One region of the Salicola sp. Rm-C-2C1-2 genome, then DNA from elsewhere that is predicted to be linked to it. Evidence: riboswitches for the same ligand, from Rfam matches in the RefSeq annotation. Region 1 holds a riboswitch; each other region holds the start of a gene.
What was found. Region 1 has a riboswitch for cobalamin ahead of AAF659_RS06000 (TonB-dependent receptor plug domain-containing protein). Riboswitches for the same ligand answer to the same signal wherever they lie in the genome.

Region 1 (5,696 bases):
GTTGCGCGGTAGACCGGCAGGGTGGGTTGTTCCCCGCCAATACGGGCTGCCCGGCCTGCGTAGTAGTAGGCGTCGTACGCGTTCTGCTTCCGGAAGGCGGTTAATTCACTGTCCCCGGCCTTGGCGGCCTCCCTGACCCGGTTTGCCGGCAGGTTGCCGTCCTCTCCCACGGGAGCGGCGGCCTGCGAGGCGGGGTACAACTGTTCGGCCCCGCTGGCGTCCATGGTGCGGTAGTAGCGTTGACCATTGAACCGGTGCAGTTGCAGCTCGCGGGGTGTAGCGCCTGCAAGTCCGCCAACCTGTGCTGGGGCACTGGCCTGCTCATGGGTTGCCGGGCTGCTGTGGCCCAGGCGCTGCCCCAGTGCCGGGTCCCGGTCCGCCGAGGTCCAATAGAAGGGGGTCATCGACAGCAGCCCGCTGAACACCCAGGTTGCCGCCAGTGTGCCAAAGGCCAGACCCAGGTAATGGTGCCACCGGAACAGGCCCTGGAGGGGACTGACGCCGCCCCGGCGCTTATTCCAGCGCATCAGCATGAGCCCCAGTATGAGGCCACTGAGGGTGGCCAGGGTCCCGATGCCGGAAACCCAGAGCACGACCTGGCGCCAGACGCCGCTGAGCTGGCGCAGCTGGGTCGGGTAGATCCAGTGGATAACCGGGCCGGCGTAGCCCCAGACCCGCTCATGGAAGGTGGTGCTGTGGATGACTTCGCCGGTAGGGCGTGAGAGGTACAGATGGGTTCCGGCGTCATCCGCCAGTGCCACGCGCCAGAGTGGCGCCGGGGCGCGGACGTGGCTGTTCACCGTCCACTGATCCGGCCCATCCAGCCGCGTGACCGAGGCCACGGCGGCGCCACTGAGTTCACGCGCCCGCTTACGGGCTTGTTGCCGGTTCAGTGGTGGCGCGGGTTGGCCGGTGTCGGCGAAGGCGCTGCGCCATTGCCCTTGGGCGTTCATGGCATGGATCCGGGGGCGCTCGCCGGGCTGGTTGATCCGCAGGGCCGCGGGTTCTTCCAGATTCAGCGCGGCCAACGCCCTGGTGGGCGTTGCCGCGAGCTGGCCAGGGTCCATTGGGGCGAGCCACGCCATGCGATCACTGGCCGGGGTCCGTGGGTAGCCCTCGAACATCATGACGATGCCCGAGGCGAACCACAGCAGCAGGATCAGGCTCATCGCGAGCCCGAGGTAGCGGTGAACCGGGATGAGCCAGCGCAGGGTCCGTTTTTTGAGCCAGCCTGCCATCAGAAGCTCCGGCTGTACTCAAGCTGAACGTTGCGGGGCGGGCCCAGAGTGTCCTGACGGTACGGCTCGCCATCCGGGGGCGTCACCTGAGCGACGCCGTTGGCGTACTGCTGATCCCTCAGGTTCTCCAGGCGCAGGGTGACCCGGTTGGCGCCATCGACCCCGAACTCACGCCAGGCACTGGCGCTCAACAGGGTGTAGTCGCCGTAGGACTGCCTGCCAATGTCCGCCGTGCTTGTGGCCGCGTCGCCGGTGTGGCGGGCGTTGAGCTCCCAGCCCTGATTGTCGCCCTGCCAGCTGAGCGTGGCGTTGGCGTGCCATTCGGGGATATCAGCGATCTGCTCATCGCTGCCACCTTCCCGCGCATCGGCCCAGGTGGCGTCCAGATCCAGCTGCCAGCCGCGGTCATCGCCCAGGCTGAGCGCGGCCTCAGCGCCGTGGACCCGGACCGTCTGGTTGCTGTTGGCGTACTGGCCATCGGCAACCTTGATGAGGTTGTCGATCTCGCGGTAGAAGCCACCCAGTTGCCATGTCACAGGGTTACCGATGTGACCGGTCAGCGACACATTGCTGTTGATGCTCTCCTCCGGTTCCAGATTTTCATTCCCGGCCGGGAAGTCCTCGTCAATCACGAACATCTCAAAGGCCGAGGGCAGCCGGAAGTTGGTGCCCACGCTGGCTTTCAGGTGGAGGTCTTTGGGGAGCGGCTGCTTCAGGCTGATGTTCCAGATGCTGTGGTCATCGGCGAAGTTGGAGTGGTTGTAGCGGGCGCCCAGGGCCAGGTGGGTACTGGGCGAGAAACTCAGGTGGGGCCGATACTGAACAAAGCCCGCCGTAACGGCTTCGGTCTTGCCGTCAATGCGCAGCGAATAGTCCTCGCCTTGATAGCGCTGGTAATCCACGCCGCCCAGAAGCTGGGAGCCGCCATCCGTGGTGTGGCGACCGGTCAGATTGACGCCATAGTCATCGAACCCCCATTCGGCCCGGTCGTTAATGAGGTTGACGGTGCCGTCCCTGTCCATGCCCAGGCGGGTGTAATCGGTCCACCAGTCGTGCCAGTAGGCTTTGATGAAGTAGCCGTTGCGTTCGTTGACCTGATGATCCCATTTCAGGGAAACAATGTTCTCATCGCGGTCGTTAACGGCCTTGAAGTTGCTGTTGCCCCGGGCAAAATCGGCTTCCACATCGTTGCGGACCACGAGGGCTTTTAACGACTTACCCTCGCCCGCATCCAGAAGGTAGCGGCCGCCGTAGGAGCTGCGGGTGAAGCCACGCTTCTGACGCCGGGCGCTTTCAAGCAGCTCACTGTCCCGGTAGGGGCGGTAGCCGTCCGAATGGTCGTGTTCGCCAAATACCAGCCACCGCCCGTACTCGTTGCGATTGCTGACATGGCCGGCAAGGCGGCGGTCGCCTAGTGATCCGAGCGCGCCGGTGATGTTGCCCCCGGAGTCCTTTTCGGGCTTACGCAGGACAATGTTCACGACCCCGGCCACTGCCTGGGTGCCGTAGAACAGGCCCTGGCCACCTTTCAGGATCTCGATGCGCTCGACCATATGGGTGCTGATGGAGTCCAGTGGCGAGGTGCTGCCGAAGAGCCGGTTGTTGATGCGCACCCCATCCACCAGCCAGAGCACGTCCTGGCCGCGCGAGCCCTGGAGGTGGACGTCCACGTAGTCGCCCCGGCCGGTCTTGGGGTCCAGATAGAGCCCTGGCACGTTACCGCGAAGAGCCTGGCCAATGTCGCTGACACCGGTCCTGTCGAGTTCTTCACTGTCGATCACTTCCAGTTCAGCGCCGTAGTCGGATAACTCCGAGGGGAGGGTTTCCTCCAGGGCCGATCCCGGGACCACCAGCTCGTCCAGCGTCATGTGGTGATCAGCCGCGATCGCAGTCATTGAGGGCAGAAGCAGGGATAAAAGAGCGAGTACTACGCCTGATTGTTTCATTTAAGGTCTCCATACACTGAGTCCATTAGTGATGGAGCCCTCACGCGGGCAGGCCGACAGGCGGAGCAGCGGTTGTAATACCGCCCCGTTGGTGGCCCGAACACCTTAGTCGCGAAGGCTCGGCTTCCGGCCCATCTGTGCCATGGGTCGGGCTTCGGCAGGTCTTCGGACTCAGGGGCGGGCGCCAATGATTGGCGCTGGCCTTGGATCACGGCTTCCCATCCGGTTTGGACAGTGCCCGGGGGTAACCCCCTGTGATCCTTGTTCCCCAATACCGCTGCGCGTCAGTCCCGGACTCTCACCGGGTTCCCTTGCGCTCGTGATGGAGCGCTGACCGAAGCGCTGGGGAGGCTAGGGCATCGTGTGACGGAAGTCAAAAACCGCGGATGAGTTGGTGGCGGTTTGACCAGGGTGCCCCAATCCTCTAGCATTCACACCTCTCTCGTCTCTGGGTGGCCGGCATTTGTTCAAATGGCGGCTGAAACGGGAACCCGGTGTGATTCCGGGACTGCCCCCGCAACGGTGAATGCTGCGCGCGGATCATCCCCGCCACTGTGATGATGTCATCATGGGAAGGCGATCCGCCCGAACCAGACTGGTTCCAGCATGAGTCCGGAGACCGGCCCAGGGGAACAGTATCGCGCAGTGCGGGCGGCACAGCGGTTGAGCGCTCAGGGTTTGAGCATCATGCGTTCCGAAACCCCGGAAAACAACGGTCCCCTTCGTCAGGGGCTCTCCACGGGAGCTTGTGCTACGGCTGCTTCGGTAGCGGCGGCTCGTGCGCTCCTGATTGGCAGCGAAGACCGGTGCGTGCGTATCCGCCTGCCCCGGGGCCAGGAACCGGCTATGACCATCGAGGATTTGACCGTAGCTGGCACCAGCGCCAAGGCAGGCGTTATCAAGGATGCCGGGGATGATCCGGACGCCACCCATGGAGCCCGGCTTTGGGTCTGTGTGGAATTGATGGGCGAAACCGGGGTGCAATTCCGGGCTGGCGAGGGCGTTGGAACCGTGACCCGCTCCGGACTGCCCGTGCCTAGAGGTGAGCCGGCCATTAACCCGGTGCCACGGCAATTAATTACCGAGCACCTGCAAGACCTCGCCGCTGAAACGGGGTTCGCGGGGGGCTTCAGCGTGACCGTGGGCATCGACGACGGCGAGGCCATCGCCCGGAATACCATGAACGGGAAGCTTGGCATCCAGGGTGGGCTCTCCGTTCTTGGCACCACCGGCGTGGTAAGACCCTTCTCCTGTTCCGCCTTCATCGCCTCCATTCACCAGTCTGTGGATGTGGCCCGGGCTAACGGCCTGACTCATATCGCCGGCTGTACCGGTGGTACCAGTGAATCCTTTGCCCGCTCACACTTCGGTCTGGAGGATGGTGCCATTGTGGAGATGGGGGACATGTTCGGGGCTCTGCTCAAGTACCTGAAAAAGCATCCACTGCGCCAGGTAACGCTGGCGAGCGGCTTCGGCAAACTGAGCAAGTTCGCCGCCGGTGAGCCGGACACTCATAGCCGTCGCTGTGCGATTGATTTTGACTTCATCGCTGATGAGGCGGTGGCGGTTGGTGCCGGCCAGGAGCTGGCTGAATGGATCCGCAACGCCAACACCAGCATCGAAGCCCTGGAAGCCTGTCAGAACTCGGGGATTCCCCTGGGCGACCGCATCGCGGGTGTGAGTCTGGCGCGCGCGCGTGATTATCTGCCTGGTGATCATCATCTGAGTGTCTGCGCTGTAAGCCGCCGGAGTGAACTTGTCGGCTTCGCCGAGGAGGCGGGATGATCGCGGCCATTGAACTCGAGGGATTGCGCAAAACCTACAAAGGTGGTCAGTCAGCGCTCGACGGCGTGGACCTTAGCGTTTCCGGTGGCACCTTCCAGGGGCTTCTGGGGCCTAATGGCGCGGGCAAGAGCACGCTGATCGGCTTGATGACCGGCCTGGTTCGGGTCGAAACCGGTTCGGTACGGCTCTTTGGTCATGACCCGGAGCGCGACCCTGTCGCTGCCCGCCGTCGGGTGGGGCTGGTGCCCCAGGAAGTGAACTTCAACAGTTTTGAGCCCATCAACGAGATCATCGCTACCCAGGCCATGTACTACGGCCTGCCGCGCCGCCGCGCCCGGGAACGTACCCGGGTGGTCCTCGAGCGCGTGGGCCTGCTGGAACGCGCCGAGCGCAAACCCTGGGGCCTCTCCGGTGGTATGAAGCGCCGGTTGATGATGGCCCGTGCTCTGGTGCACGAGCCGGAGCTGTTGATTCTCGACGAGCCCACGGCTGGGCTGGACGTGGAAGCTCGCCGCGACACCTGGTCGCTGCTGCAGGAACTCAATGCCGCCGGCACTACCATTGTGATGAGCAGCCATTACCTCGAGGAAATGCGTGATCTCTGCCAGAGCGTCGCTGTGCTCCGTGAAGGACGTCTGATCGCCAATAACACACCGGAGCGCCTCTTTGGCGCCGACGCCGGCAGCGGCACCGGTGACCAGGGCCTGGAAGCCCGCTTCCTGCGCCT
Region 2 (5,696 bases), on a different contig from region 1:
CATCCCGTTCTCCGATCTGCCTTCCAGGGTGGCCATTGAAAGCCTGGACGCACTGGTTTGGATCAACCCCAACAACCCCACCGGCGAGTGGGTGAGCCGGGAACGTCTTGTGGCGTGCCACGAGCAGCTGGTGGGGCAGGGCGGCTGGCTGGTAGTGGATGAGGCGTTTATCGATGCGGAGCCGGAGCAGAGTCTGGTGCCGGAAACCGGGCGTGCTGGACTGATCGTCTATCGCTCAATGGGAAAGTTCTTCGGTCTGGCCGGTCTGCGGGGTGGGATGGTGTTCGGCCCGCATGAACTCTGTGACCAGCTTGACGCTGCCCTGGGCCCCTGGTCTGTCAGCCACCCGACTCGTTACCTGATGCAGCAGGCGTTGGCGGATGCATCCTGGCAGCAGGCGGCTGCCCACCGGCTCAGGAACGACAGTCAATGGCTTGGCGCAATGCTGCGGGAAGCGGGGCTGGAGCCCCAGGGTAGTACACTGCTGTTTGCCTACTGCCCCTGTGACAATCCCGTGCGCATCGCCAGATCATTAGCGGAACAGGCGGTACTGGTCCGGGTTTTCGAAACGCCTCCGGCCCTTCGTTTCGGGCTTCCCGGCTCACAGACCGAATGGCAGCACCTTGAGCGTGCGCTGCATTACCTTAACGGTAGAATCGCGACATCTCGTTAAGTACCGCCTTGACTGTTCCGGGGTCCGGAGAAAAATCCGGCGCGTTATTGAGCTGGTTATCCACGGTTGTCACGCGCCCCGACGCGTGTTGCACGATGCGGTGGTCATCCAGCAGCACCGCGTAATCCATGTAACTGTGGGCGATGCTCCAGTCCCGCTCGCGACGCTGGAACAGGCCGTTGCCCGTGGCATAGATTTCCGGATCCGTGGCCCCGCACCCAAGGGCGTTGCCCATGATGGTGGGGGCCACATCGAAGTTTTCGGTGCGGTAGCTGTGCGTTTCGCTCCCGTGCCCCGGCCAATGCACAATCATGGGGGTGTGCAGCTGGTACTGGCCGAAGTTGCTTCCGTGGCCCCAGTAGTTCTTACCGTGTTCATTGAACTCCTGGCCGTGATCGCCGGTGATCATGACGATCGTGGACGCCAGCATGCCCCGCTCCTTAAGGTCCGAAAGAACACGCCCGATCTGATTATCCACAAAGTGAAGCGTGGACTTGTAATTGTTGCGCATCAGCTCCGGGTTGAAATCCGGTCCCAGTGCGAGCTTGTTCACTGGATCCCAGTAGGGCTGGAACTTTACCGGGTAATCGTCCGGAACCCGATGACCATGGGGCGTGTCGTAGAAAAGAAAGCCGAAGAACGGGTCGCTGTCATCGGATTTGCTCTGCTGTTCAGTGAACGCGAGCCAGTCCTCGGTAATGCGGATGTCCCAGTCCCATGATTTGTCTCCGGGTGTTTCCAGGCGCAGATTCTCCACAGAAGCGAAGACGTTCTTGTTGAAGGCCGGGCTGATCAGAGGCGCGGATCCCATGATCTTCAGTTCGTAGTCCAGCTCCTGAAGGCGCGTGATCATCACAGGCGCCCGCTTCTGGCTGGTGAACGTGTCCCAGTAGCCCGCTGGCAGGGAGTAGAAGAGCGTGAAGATGCCGGGTTTGGTGGCGTTGCCATTGGCGTAGTGATTGCTGAACTGGATGTTGTTACCGGCAAAAGCCTGGATGTTGGGCATCCACTTCGGGTCGACCATGTCGCCACGAGCGCCATCAATCGCAATCATCAGCACGTTGGGCCGCTCAGCCGGTGCCTCACAGGTAAGGGGTTGGGTGGGGTAGTTCAGCTGGCCACCGCCGCGGTTGCCTGAAAGGGCGCTTGTGGCGCTGCTCTTCTGGACCGCCTTCGGGTCAACAAGGCCGTTTTTTTCCATGAAACGCTTCGCTGTGGCGCCGTAATAAAGCGGCATCGCGCGGGTTATCGACGTGATCCGGCTGTCATGATTGGCATCGGCCCAGGCGTGCCAACTGTGCACCGTGAGCTGGCCCGCAAACACCGCAGCCAGGCCAAGGGCAAGCCAGCGGAAACGGGGGCGTCGCCATGCCAACAGAAGCCCAATCATGAGTTCCAGAAGCAGCAGGCCCAGCGCGGCAGCACCAGCAATCGCCCACATCTGCCAGGGGAAGGAGAAGATCTGGCTGCCGCCTTTCAGCGCCATGTCCAGCACGAAACCGGAGAGATGGAAGCGGAACTGCGCATAGGTGACGGTGTCGATCAGAAGCAGGCCCAGCGCCCCGGTGGCATAGAGTGTACCGGTCGCAATCAGAAGCCACCTGCTGGGAAGCAGGCTGATCGCCAACAAAGGAAGGCCAACTACTAGCGCCAGAAGGGGAAACTGGGCCAGGTAGAGCAGTATTAAATAGACGCTGGTTATGCCGTCAGGGATTGTGAGCCAGGGCAGATAACGGAGCCCGGCTAACAGTGCAAGAATGCCATTGATGAGAAGGAACCAGCCGGTCCAGCTTGCCCGTTGACCTGCGCGTCTGAATTGAGTTTGCTGCAAACCACCCTCGTTCAATGTTTAACGGTAATCGATAGGTCGTTTATTATAGTTATTCTGTTTTGAATGCCCAAATCCGGCTGCATCCGTAGTTTCCCTGCGATCAGGCCGGAAATAGCCGGATTGGCTGAGTTGACCCTCCAATGGGGCCTTGGTAGGGTTCAACCCGCTTTCAGGTGTCCCTGTGCAGACAGGGTTGAAACGGGAAGCCGGTGAGCTGCATCAAGCAGCGATTCCGGCACTGCCCCCGCAACGGTGATTGAGTTAAAGGCGGCCATCGCGCCACTGTGCCGGAGAAGCACGGGAAGGCGGTCGCTGAGGGTGCCAAAGCATCTGCTCATCAGTCCGTAGACCGGCCTGGAAGAAACGCCATGCGTTGCGGTGGGCAACGGCAGGCCGGTTGGATCTTCCCCGCACGGTTCGCACTGTGTCATCTGCGCTTTCCTACCGCCTGTCTTAAGTTTGTCCCTCCTGCAATAGTCATAGTGAGCCGCGCGGGGAAGCGTGGCCAGTTGGTTAGAGGTTGGTTTTTGCCATGAGGGGTGATTCGAATCACGCTCTGCCTATTGTTGCGGTCTGTCTCCTGACGGTGTCAGTAACGACTGCTGCGGATGCTCAACTGAACGCCGAGGAACTCGTCGTGGTGGGCGCTCAGGACAACATCGCCGGGCAGCCCCACCCCGAGGATGCAACCACACCGGTCCGGGTTGTTGAGCGTGATCAGCTGAGCAATCGAATGGCGACTGTCGCTGATGCCGTTGCCAGTCAGCCCAGCACCCAGATCCGCCAGACCGGCGGCGTTGGCAGCTTCGCAACGGCTTCCATTCGCGGCTCCTCGAATGATCAGGTTCAGGTTTATCTGGATGGCATGCTTCTCAACGACCCCATGACAGGGGGCGTGAACCTCAACGAATATTCCCTCCATAACATCGAACGTATTCAGATCTATCCAAGCGCGCCGCCTGCGCAGTTTGCAAATGCCAGTATTGGCGGTGTGGTTTTGATGGAGACCTTGCAGCGTGATGCCGCGGATACGACTCGACTAACCGCCGGTGCCGGTTCATTTGGGACGCGTCGTCTCGGTGTTTTTCAGGGCGTTGGGGAGGGGCGATCCCATGGGTGGGTGGCCGTTAACCGGTTACAGAGTGATAACGACTTTTCCTACCCGAACAAAGCTGATTGGTTCAACCCGAGAGATGGGGGGACAACGAAGCGTCGTAATGCTTACGTTGAAAGGACGGACTTCAGCATCAAAGGAGGCCATCGCTTTTCGGAAACCCTAGATGCGGATGTTCTGCTACAGCACTCGCTGAGCGACGAGGGCATTCCCACCATTCAGAACTGGCCCGACAACGAGGCATCCCTGAGTCGCGAGACGACTCGAGGCCAGATTCACATTGGCGAAAAGGGGTGGCATTCAGGGAAGCTACACAGCAGCCATCGAATCAGCTGGTTCAGAAGCGATGAAGACTTCGACAATCGGGGCGGCTTTGTTGGTGTCGGCCGGAGTGATGTAGAGACCCGAACCAGCAGGGTGGGGCTGCTCAACTCGTTCAGTTATTTACTTGGAGGACATACGTTCACGCTTTCGAGTGATCTCTCCCAGGCTTCCTACGACCAAGATGATCAACTCGATCCGGAACCTGCCGATGAAAGGCAGCGGCGCCAGCTGGTTGGGGCTTCGAGTCACGAGTGGATCAGTCGTAATGGCAGATGGCGGACGCAGGGCGTCGTCCGGTATTTTCACCTGGATGAGCGCTCTGATGAGACCCGCCCCGACGATACTGTCCAACGAGTCTCTGATCGCAACAGCTACAGCAGCTGGCAGTTGGGTATCGGGTATTCGCCGCTCCGCAACTGGCAGGTATTTGGCAATATCGCGCAGCAAGTCCGCATTCCCTCGCTCCAGGAGCGCTTCGGTGAACAGGGGCGTTTTGTCGGCAACCCTGACCTGGACCCTGAGCAGGGTCTGAATCTCGATACGACGCTCCTTACTGAACAGTCCTGGGGAGGCTTCGAGACGACGCTGTTCTGGCGTGATCTCGACCCCTCCATTGCCACCACATTTGATGCTCGCGGCGTGGGTCGCAACGTCAATCTCAAGGCTCGCATTTATGGCGTTGAAGGACAGAGCTGGATCAATCTGACACCCAACTGGAAGCTGACCGGTAATGTCAGTGCCAAGGACTCGGAGAACCGGTCGTCATCAGTACGGGATCGCGAGGATAAGAAGCTTCCCGGTATTTACCACACCTCGTTTCAGGTGGGCATTGAATGGTCCCCGGGTCGTTGGAATACCACGCTTAAATGGCGTGTTGACGATGACCTGTATTACGACTCGGCCAACCGGCTCAAAGCGGATCAACGTCAGAGGCTGGATGCCACGCTCAAGTGGGAAACCCAGTGGCCTAATGGCCACCAGACCAGCTTTCGTCTGGAGGGGCGGAATCTCAGTGACGAGCTCTATCAGGATTTCAATCGATTCCCGGCGCCGGGACGCTCGGCGTTTTTCACAGTGACACACCGGATTTAAACCAGTATCAATCAGGAGACCAAAGGTGACATTTCAGAAGCTATCAGTACTCGCAGTGGCGGTGGCAGCAGCCGGTGGGTTGAGTGGCTGTTTCAGTTCCAGCTCCAGCTCAGACTCTCCCTCAGGTTCGGGCACATCGGCAGACACGGCCGTTGTGGCTACGGTTGACTCCAGCTTCGAGTCGGGTGAGGTGGAGTTGATCGACCTGACCCAGGATGAACTGACGGCGAGTGGTGGCTACCACGAGACCATTTCAGACATCAGCGTACGCGGCGACAGGCAGCACTATTATCTGACGGAGCGCTTTCAGAGTGACCAGATCGGCAAAGTGGACCTGGAGAACCCCAGTCTTTTTGTCTGGGAATACTCAACGGTTGATGAAAACGATAGCGGTTCTGCCAATCCCCGGGATCTTGTGCTGACCGATAGCTCCAAGGCCTATCTGCCGCGTTATGGCAGTGAGAGGTCCTGGATTGTTGATGTTGAGGCGCAAAGCGAGGATGCGTTCAAGCAGGGTGAGCTGGACCTTTCCCCGTATACACCGAAGAATGGCAGTGTTCCGAGGGTCCAGGCCGGAACCGTCGTGAACGATCAGTTGTTCCTCGTCATGCAGCGACTTGCCAGTGACTTCAGTCCGTCCAATGAGGCCTATGTCTCCGCCT
Region 3 (5,696 bases), on a different contig from region 1:
CCTGACATCGCACAGCGAGATGGGCAACACCGGCCACAAGACCGGTTTCTGGCTGGAGGAGTTTACAGCCCCCTATTACGTGTTCCGTGACGCTGGCGCTGATATCACGCTGGCAAGCCCAGCGGGCGGCCAGCCGCCCGTGGATCCAAACAGCGCTGCCGACGATGCCCAGACGGAAACCACACGCCGCTTCGAGGCTGATGAAGAGGCGAAAGCGGCCCTTGCCGGCACCCGGAAGCTATCCGGGACCTCCATCGATGAGTTCGATGCTGTCTTCTACCCCGGCGGTCACGGGCCCCTCTGGGACCTGGCTGAAGACGCCGATAGCATCAGCCTGATCGAAAACGCTGCAAAGCGGGATAAAGTCATCGGCGCCGTCTGCCACGCACCCGGAGTTTTCCGCCACGTTAACGGTGCCAATGGTGAGTCACTGGTCAGGGGCCACGAAGTCACCGGCTTCACCAACACCGAGGAGGAAGCGGTTGGGCTCACGCAGGTCGTACCCTTCCTGGTGGAGGACATGCTGGAAGCCAATGGTGCGGATTATCGCTGCGGGGAAGACTGGGGTTCGTTCGTGGTTCGCGACGGCAAGCTGGTCACCGGTCAGAACCCGGCCTCCTCCGAGGAAACCGCCAAAGCCGTGCTGAACACCCTGAAACAGTGACAGCAACGGGCTCGGCAGGGCCCGATCCGGGTTACTGAGTGGTGTTATAGACGTAGGAGTCGACTGTGCCGTCCTCCTTGAAACGCACCACCAGATCCGTTGTTTCCGCCTCCCGGAAGGCGGACCAGCGATACTTCGCGTAGGTCCAGGTACGCATGCCATCCTCCAAGCCGGTACGCCACGGATCGCCGAACATAGCTTCAATATCCGATCGGGTTGTTTCACCCACTGTGATCTCTTCCACTTTGTGCGTCGCGAAGTCTTTTCCAACACTGGCGCAACCGGCGGCGACGAGCATCACACCCGCCAGAAGCACGCCTGCGATCTGTTTGCCTGTACTCATTTTTCTGCTCCGTTTACGGATGACGCTCCCATCCTACCCAGAGCCCGTGCGCGCTGAAAGTCACGACTGATTGCGGTTTATTCATTCCCATGCCTCTTGCTTGCAAGGGGGTCTCTCGCCTACATTGGTAGCGTTCCGCAGCGAGGGGAACACCGGTGAAAATCCGGGGCTGTCGCGCAACGGTATGGTGGTTTTGCCACTAAGCCCGATTACCTCTGCGGAACGGAGACTGGAGCCTTCGCGTCAAGGGTGAAAGGTCGGAAAGGGCGTCGTATCACCATCCTCATGGGCCCCGACCCTCCGTTTCGACTCCGCGTTGGCTTCTCCAATACCCCCCTGTAAAGACTCGAGGAGAAGCCCGTGTTGGAAGCTAAAATCCAATCCAATCCCAATCCCGTTCACACCAAGGGTATCCCGACCGGGGATGCCACGCAGGGCCTTGACACTCTCATCCTGCAAAGCCGCCTGACCCGCAGTGCCCAGCGCCTGCTGGAGGCCATGGGCGTGCGTATTGAACCAGTGCGCTGGTACAAAGTCACTGGGCCCGCCGTCTACCGGCTGGCCTGTGCCCAACAGCGCCCGGCTCTGCAATGGCTGCCGCCGGAACAAGCCGAGATGCTGATGGACGAACTCCGGCGCGAAGAGGACGATCTGCGCACGCCAGAGTGGGCGCTTGAACTACTGCGTCGTCAGCGTGCCGGCACACTTTTGGATATGGACGGCGGCATCGAGTTCGGGGACCACGGCATTGATGCTGGACTCGTACTGCACGACCTCCTGCGCCATCCGGGCGCATGAGAGGCGTCACAGGGCCTTGATGGCCCTGTTGAGCTTTGCTGTGGCAGGCGGCCCGCAGGTTTAAGGACGGGACAGATGGGCCGGCAAAAATTCCGGTAAGGCTTGAACGCCGCCGGGCGATCAGGGAGAGTGCGCACTATGACTTTGGATGAACAGCTTGTAGCAACTGCCCGCGCAATGAACACCACCGGCCTGAATCAGGGCCGCTCGGGTAACCTGAGCGCACGCTGTGGCGACAGCATGCTGATCACCGCTTCGGGCTGCCATTTCGATCACATAACAACCCGCCACGTTGTGGAAGCGGATCTGGAAGGCGGCTACCGTGGCTCGCTGAAGCCCTCAAGCGAAGCTTCGTTTCACGCTGCCATCTACCACCAGCGCCCGGACGCCGGAGCGGTAGTCCACGTTCACTCGCCCTGGGCTCTGTCACTGGCCTGCCTGCACCGCTGCATCCCCCCTTTTCACTACATGGTTGCGGTTGCCGGTGGTACCGACATCCCCTGTGTCCCCTACGCCACCTTCGGCACTGAGACTCTGGCTCAGCACGTAGCAACAGGCTTGGCGGAGCGCGACGCCTGCCTGATGGCCAACCACGGTCAGGTGGCGCTGGCGGACACGCCGGAAGCGGCGCTGGAACTGGCGCAGGAAGTCGAGCATTTGGCGCGCTGCTTTGGCCAGCTTTTGCCGCTGGGCGAACCAGTGCTTCTGGATGATGCGCAGATGGCCGAGGTGCAGGACCGCTTCAAGGGCTACCACCGCAACGCCCAGACAACTAAGACCTGAAAGGCCAGCGGCTCAGCGTTGACCAGCCTCTTCGTGGTTCACTATGTGGTGCAGCGCGCTGCATTCGACCATGGGATCATTACAGTTAACCACAATGTCCGAACGGGCGAGCACAAACCCTTTGCCGGTAATTGTGTTCGCCACCAACTGATGCACGCCCTCATGGTGGGTGCCAGTGAAGGTGCCGATGAATCCGGTCTCGCGCAGGGACACGGTCTCTAGACGATCACCAGGCTGAATGCGCCCCTCATGATTCAACAGCGCCAGACGCGCGGAGGTGCCCGTGCCCGTGGTGCTGCGACAGATGACGCCGGGATGCACATAGGTCGTGGAACGCGAGCGGTAGAAGCTGTCTGCCACCTGCTCCACCGGCCCCATGAAATGCAGAAACGGCAGTGGCCCTACATCGCCCAGGGCGTAATGCGAGAACCCACGCTCCGCCTGGATGGCCTCGACGATGCGATAGGCACAATCAGCTAGTTCATCCTCTTCGTCCAGGGTCAGGTCAAACCCCAGCTCGGTGGCGTCTACCAATGCATAGAAACCGCCACTGTAAGCCACACTGTAGGTCACGTTGCCCAGTGAGGGTACATGGATACTGTGTCGATAGCTGTCGATGTAGCTGGGCAGCCCTTCACAGGTAATGGCTTCAACCACGTCATTCTCGACCCTGGCCTCTATCTGCACCAGCCCTGCCGGCGCCTCCAGCAGGAAGGTTTGATGCCCTTCCTGCTTGGGCACAATGCCCTGCTCCAGAACGGCCGTAGCGGTACAGATGGTGTTGGAACCGGAATAGATGGGATAGCCCATCACCTCCATGATGATGTAGCCGGCTACCGCCCGTGAATCCGAGGGTGGCACAAGAACATCCACGGACATCTCCGGTATGCCGTAGGGCTCAAAAAGCAGCAGCTTACGCAGTCCGTCCCCGTCCCCCTGCAGGTATTCCATCTGCTCACGCACGCTGGCCCCGGGCAGAGGCGCGACACCGCCGGTCACGATCCGGCTTACGTCCCCGCCAGCATGGGTATCCATGAGCCGCAGGGTCAGGTCATTGCTCATCGATTAGCCTCAATGGCGACGCAGGCGCCCTGTTGATCCCACTGGCTGTCCGGCACGATTACGATCTTGCCCAGGTAATCACTGCCGCGATTGACGCAGTATGCCTCCGCTTCGCGCAGTCTGGAAAACCGGAACGCGCCCTGGACTTGGGGACGGAAACCTCGCTCATCTCAGTCCACGAATTCGTCGATGATGGCATTCAGGGTCTGACTCGGACGCATCGCGTTCTTGATTTTCCCGGAATCCGGGTAATAGTAGCCCTCAATGTCCACGGCCTGCCCCTGAATGTCGATCAACTCCTGAAGGATCTGATCCGCATTGTCTTCCAGCTTCTTCGACATCTTCTGGAAGTGTGCCTTCAGATCCTGGTCCTGATCCTGATTCGCCAACTCCTCAGCCCAATAGCGTGCCAGCCAGACATGGCTGCCCCGGTTGTCCACCTCGCCGGCCTTGCGCGAAGGCGAACGGTCGTCCTCCAGGAACCGGGCAGTTGCCTGGTCCAGAGTCTGCGATAGAACGGCGGCACGCGGGTTGCCCTGCTTGTTACCCATGTGCTCGAGCGACACCATCATGGCCATGAACTCGCCCATGGAATCCCACCGCAAGTGATCCTCCTCCAGGAACTGCTGCACGTGACGCGGCGCGGAACCACCGGCGCCCGTTTCGAACAGGCCACCGCCCTTGAGCAGCGGGACTACGGACAGCATCTTGGCGCTGGTTCCCAGCTCAATGATCGGGAACAGGTCCGTGAGGTAGTCCCGCAGCACGTTGCCGGTCACGGAGATGGTGTGCTTGCCACGGATCATCCGCTCCAGAGTCCAGCGCATCGCCTGGTCATAGCCCATGATGCGAATGTCGAGCCCCTCGGTGTCGTGCTCTTTCAGGTAATGCTCAACCTTGTTGATGAGCTGAGCATCGTGAGCACGCTCCGGATCCAGCCAGAACACCGCCGGCATGCCACTGTTGCGTGAGCGCTCCACAGCCAGCCGAACCCAGTCGCGGACCGGCTCGTCCTTGGTCTGGCACATACGCCAGATATCGCCCTTCTCCACATCGTGCTCGAAAATGGTGTTGCCGTCGTCATCCAGAACGCGGACGGTACCGTCTTCCGGCAGCTCGAAGGTCTTATCGTGGGAGCCGTACTCCTCCGCCTGCTGCGCCATCAGACCCACGTTGGGCACGGTGCCGATAGTGCTCGGATCGAAGGCATCGTGGTGTTTACAGAAGTTGATGACTTCCTGATAGATGGTGGCGTAGGTGCTCTCGGGGATGATCGCCTTGGTATCCTTGAGCTTGCCATCGGTGCCCCACATCTTGCCACCATCCCGGATCATGGCGGGCATGGACGCGTCCACGATCACATCACTGGGCGTGTGCAGGTTGGAGATGCCCCGATCGGAGTCAACCATGGCCATTTCCGGGCGATTGATGAAGCAATCCCGGATGTCTTCCTCAATCTCTGAACGCTCAGAAAAGGACAGATCCGCAATCTTCTGATAAAGATGGCTCATACCGTTATTCGGGTTCACCCCGATGCGTTCGAACAGTTCTTTGTGCTTTTCGAACACGTCCTTGAAGTAAACGGTCACCGCGTGGCCGAACACGATGGGGTGCGAGACCTTCATCATGGTCGCCTTAACGTGCAGTGAGAACAGCAGACCGGCGCGGCGTGCGCCCTCAATCTCTTCCTCAAGAAACTGGCGCAGATGGTTCACGCTCATGAACATGCCGTCGATGACTTCGCCTTCCAGTACCGGCACGCCTTCCTTGAGCACGGTGGTATTGCCGCTTTCCTTGCCTTCCAGCTGGATGCGCACACTGCCGGCCTTGTCCATGGCGGTGGACTTCTCACTGTGGTAGAAGTCGCCCTTGCGCATGTGCGCCACATGGGTGCGTGATGCCTGACTCCACTTACCCATGCGGTGAGGATGCTTCTTGGCGAACTCCTTCACCGCCTTCGACGCACGCCGATCCGAGTTGCCCTGGCGTAGAACCGGGTTCACGTTACTGCCCAGGACCTTTGCGTAACGATCCTTGAGCGCCTTT

Region 2: another riboswitch for cobalamin. It lies ahead of AAF659_RS10805 (TonB-dependent receptor); the one in region 1 lies ahead of AAF659_RS06000 (TonB-dependent receptor plug domain-containing protein).
Region 3: another riboswitch for cobalamin. It lies ahead of AAF659_RS13440 (hypothetical protein); the one in region 1 lies ahead of AAF659_RS06000 (TonB-dependent receptor plug domain-containing protein).

The regions. Positions count from the first base shown of each region.
Region 1 is NZ_JBEFNF010000002.1:51,055-56,750, forward strand. It holds gene AAF659_RS05995 (PepSY domain-containing protein) at 1-1,238, opposite strand, end outside; gene AAF659_RS06000 (TonB-dependent receptor plug domain-containing protein) at 1,238-3,184, opposite strand; cobalamin riboswitch at 3,324-3,538, opposite strand; cobalamin riboswitch at 3,618-3,826, shown strand; gene AAF659_RS06005 (cobalt-precorrin-5B (C(1))-methyltransferase) at 3,791-4,969, shown strand; gene AAF659_RS06010 (ABC transporter ATP-binding protein) at 4,966-5,696, shown strand, end outside.
Region 2 is NZ_JBEFNF010000006.1:17,139-22,834, reverse strand. It holds gene cobD (threonine-phosphate decarboxylase CobD) at 1-673, shown strand, start outside; gene AAF659_RS10810 (DUF3413 domain-containing protein) at 645-2,504, opposite strand; cobalamin riboswitch at 2,659-2,876, shown strand; gene AAF659_RS10805 (TonB-dependent receptor) at 3,037-5,034, shown strand; gene AAF659_RS10800 (NHL repeat-containing protein) at 5,060-5,696, shown strand, end outside.
Region 3 is NZ_JBEFNF010000009.1:11,911-17,606, forward strand. It holds gene AAF659_RS13430 (type 1 glutamine amidotransferase domain-containing protein) at 1-664, shown strand, start outside; gene bamE (outer membrane protein assembly factor BamE domain-containing protein) at 696-1,007, opposite strand; adenosylcobalamin (AdoCbl) riboswitch at 1,127-1,269, shown strand; gene AAF659_RS13440 (hypothetical protein) at 1,368-1,805, shown strand; gene AAF659_RS13445 (class II aldolase/adducin family protein) at 1,944-2,588, shown strand; gene AAF659_RS13450 (proline racemase family protein) at 2,601-3,650, opposite strand; gene AAF659_RS13455 (NADP-dependent isocitrate dehydrogenase) at 3,821-5,696, opposite strand, start outside.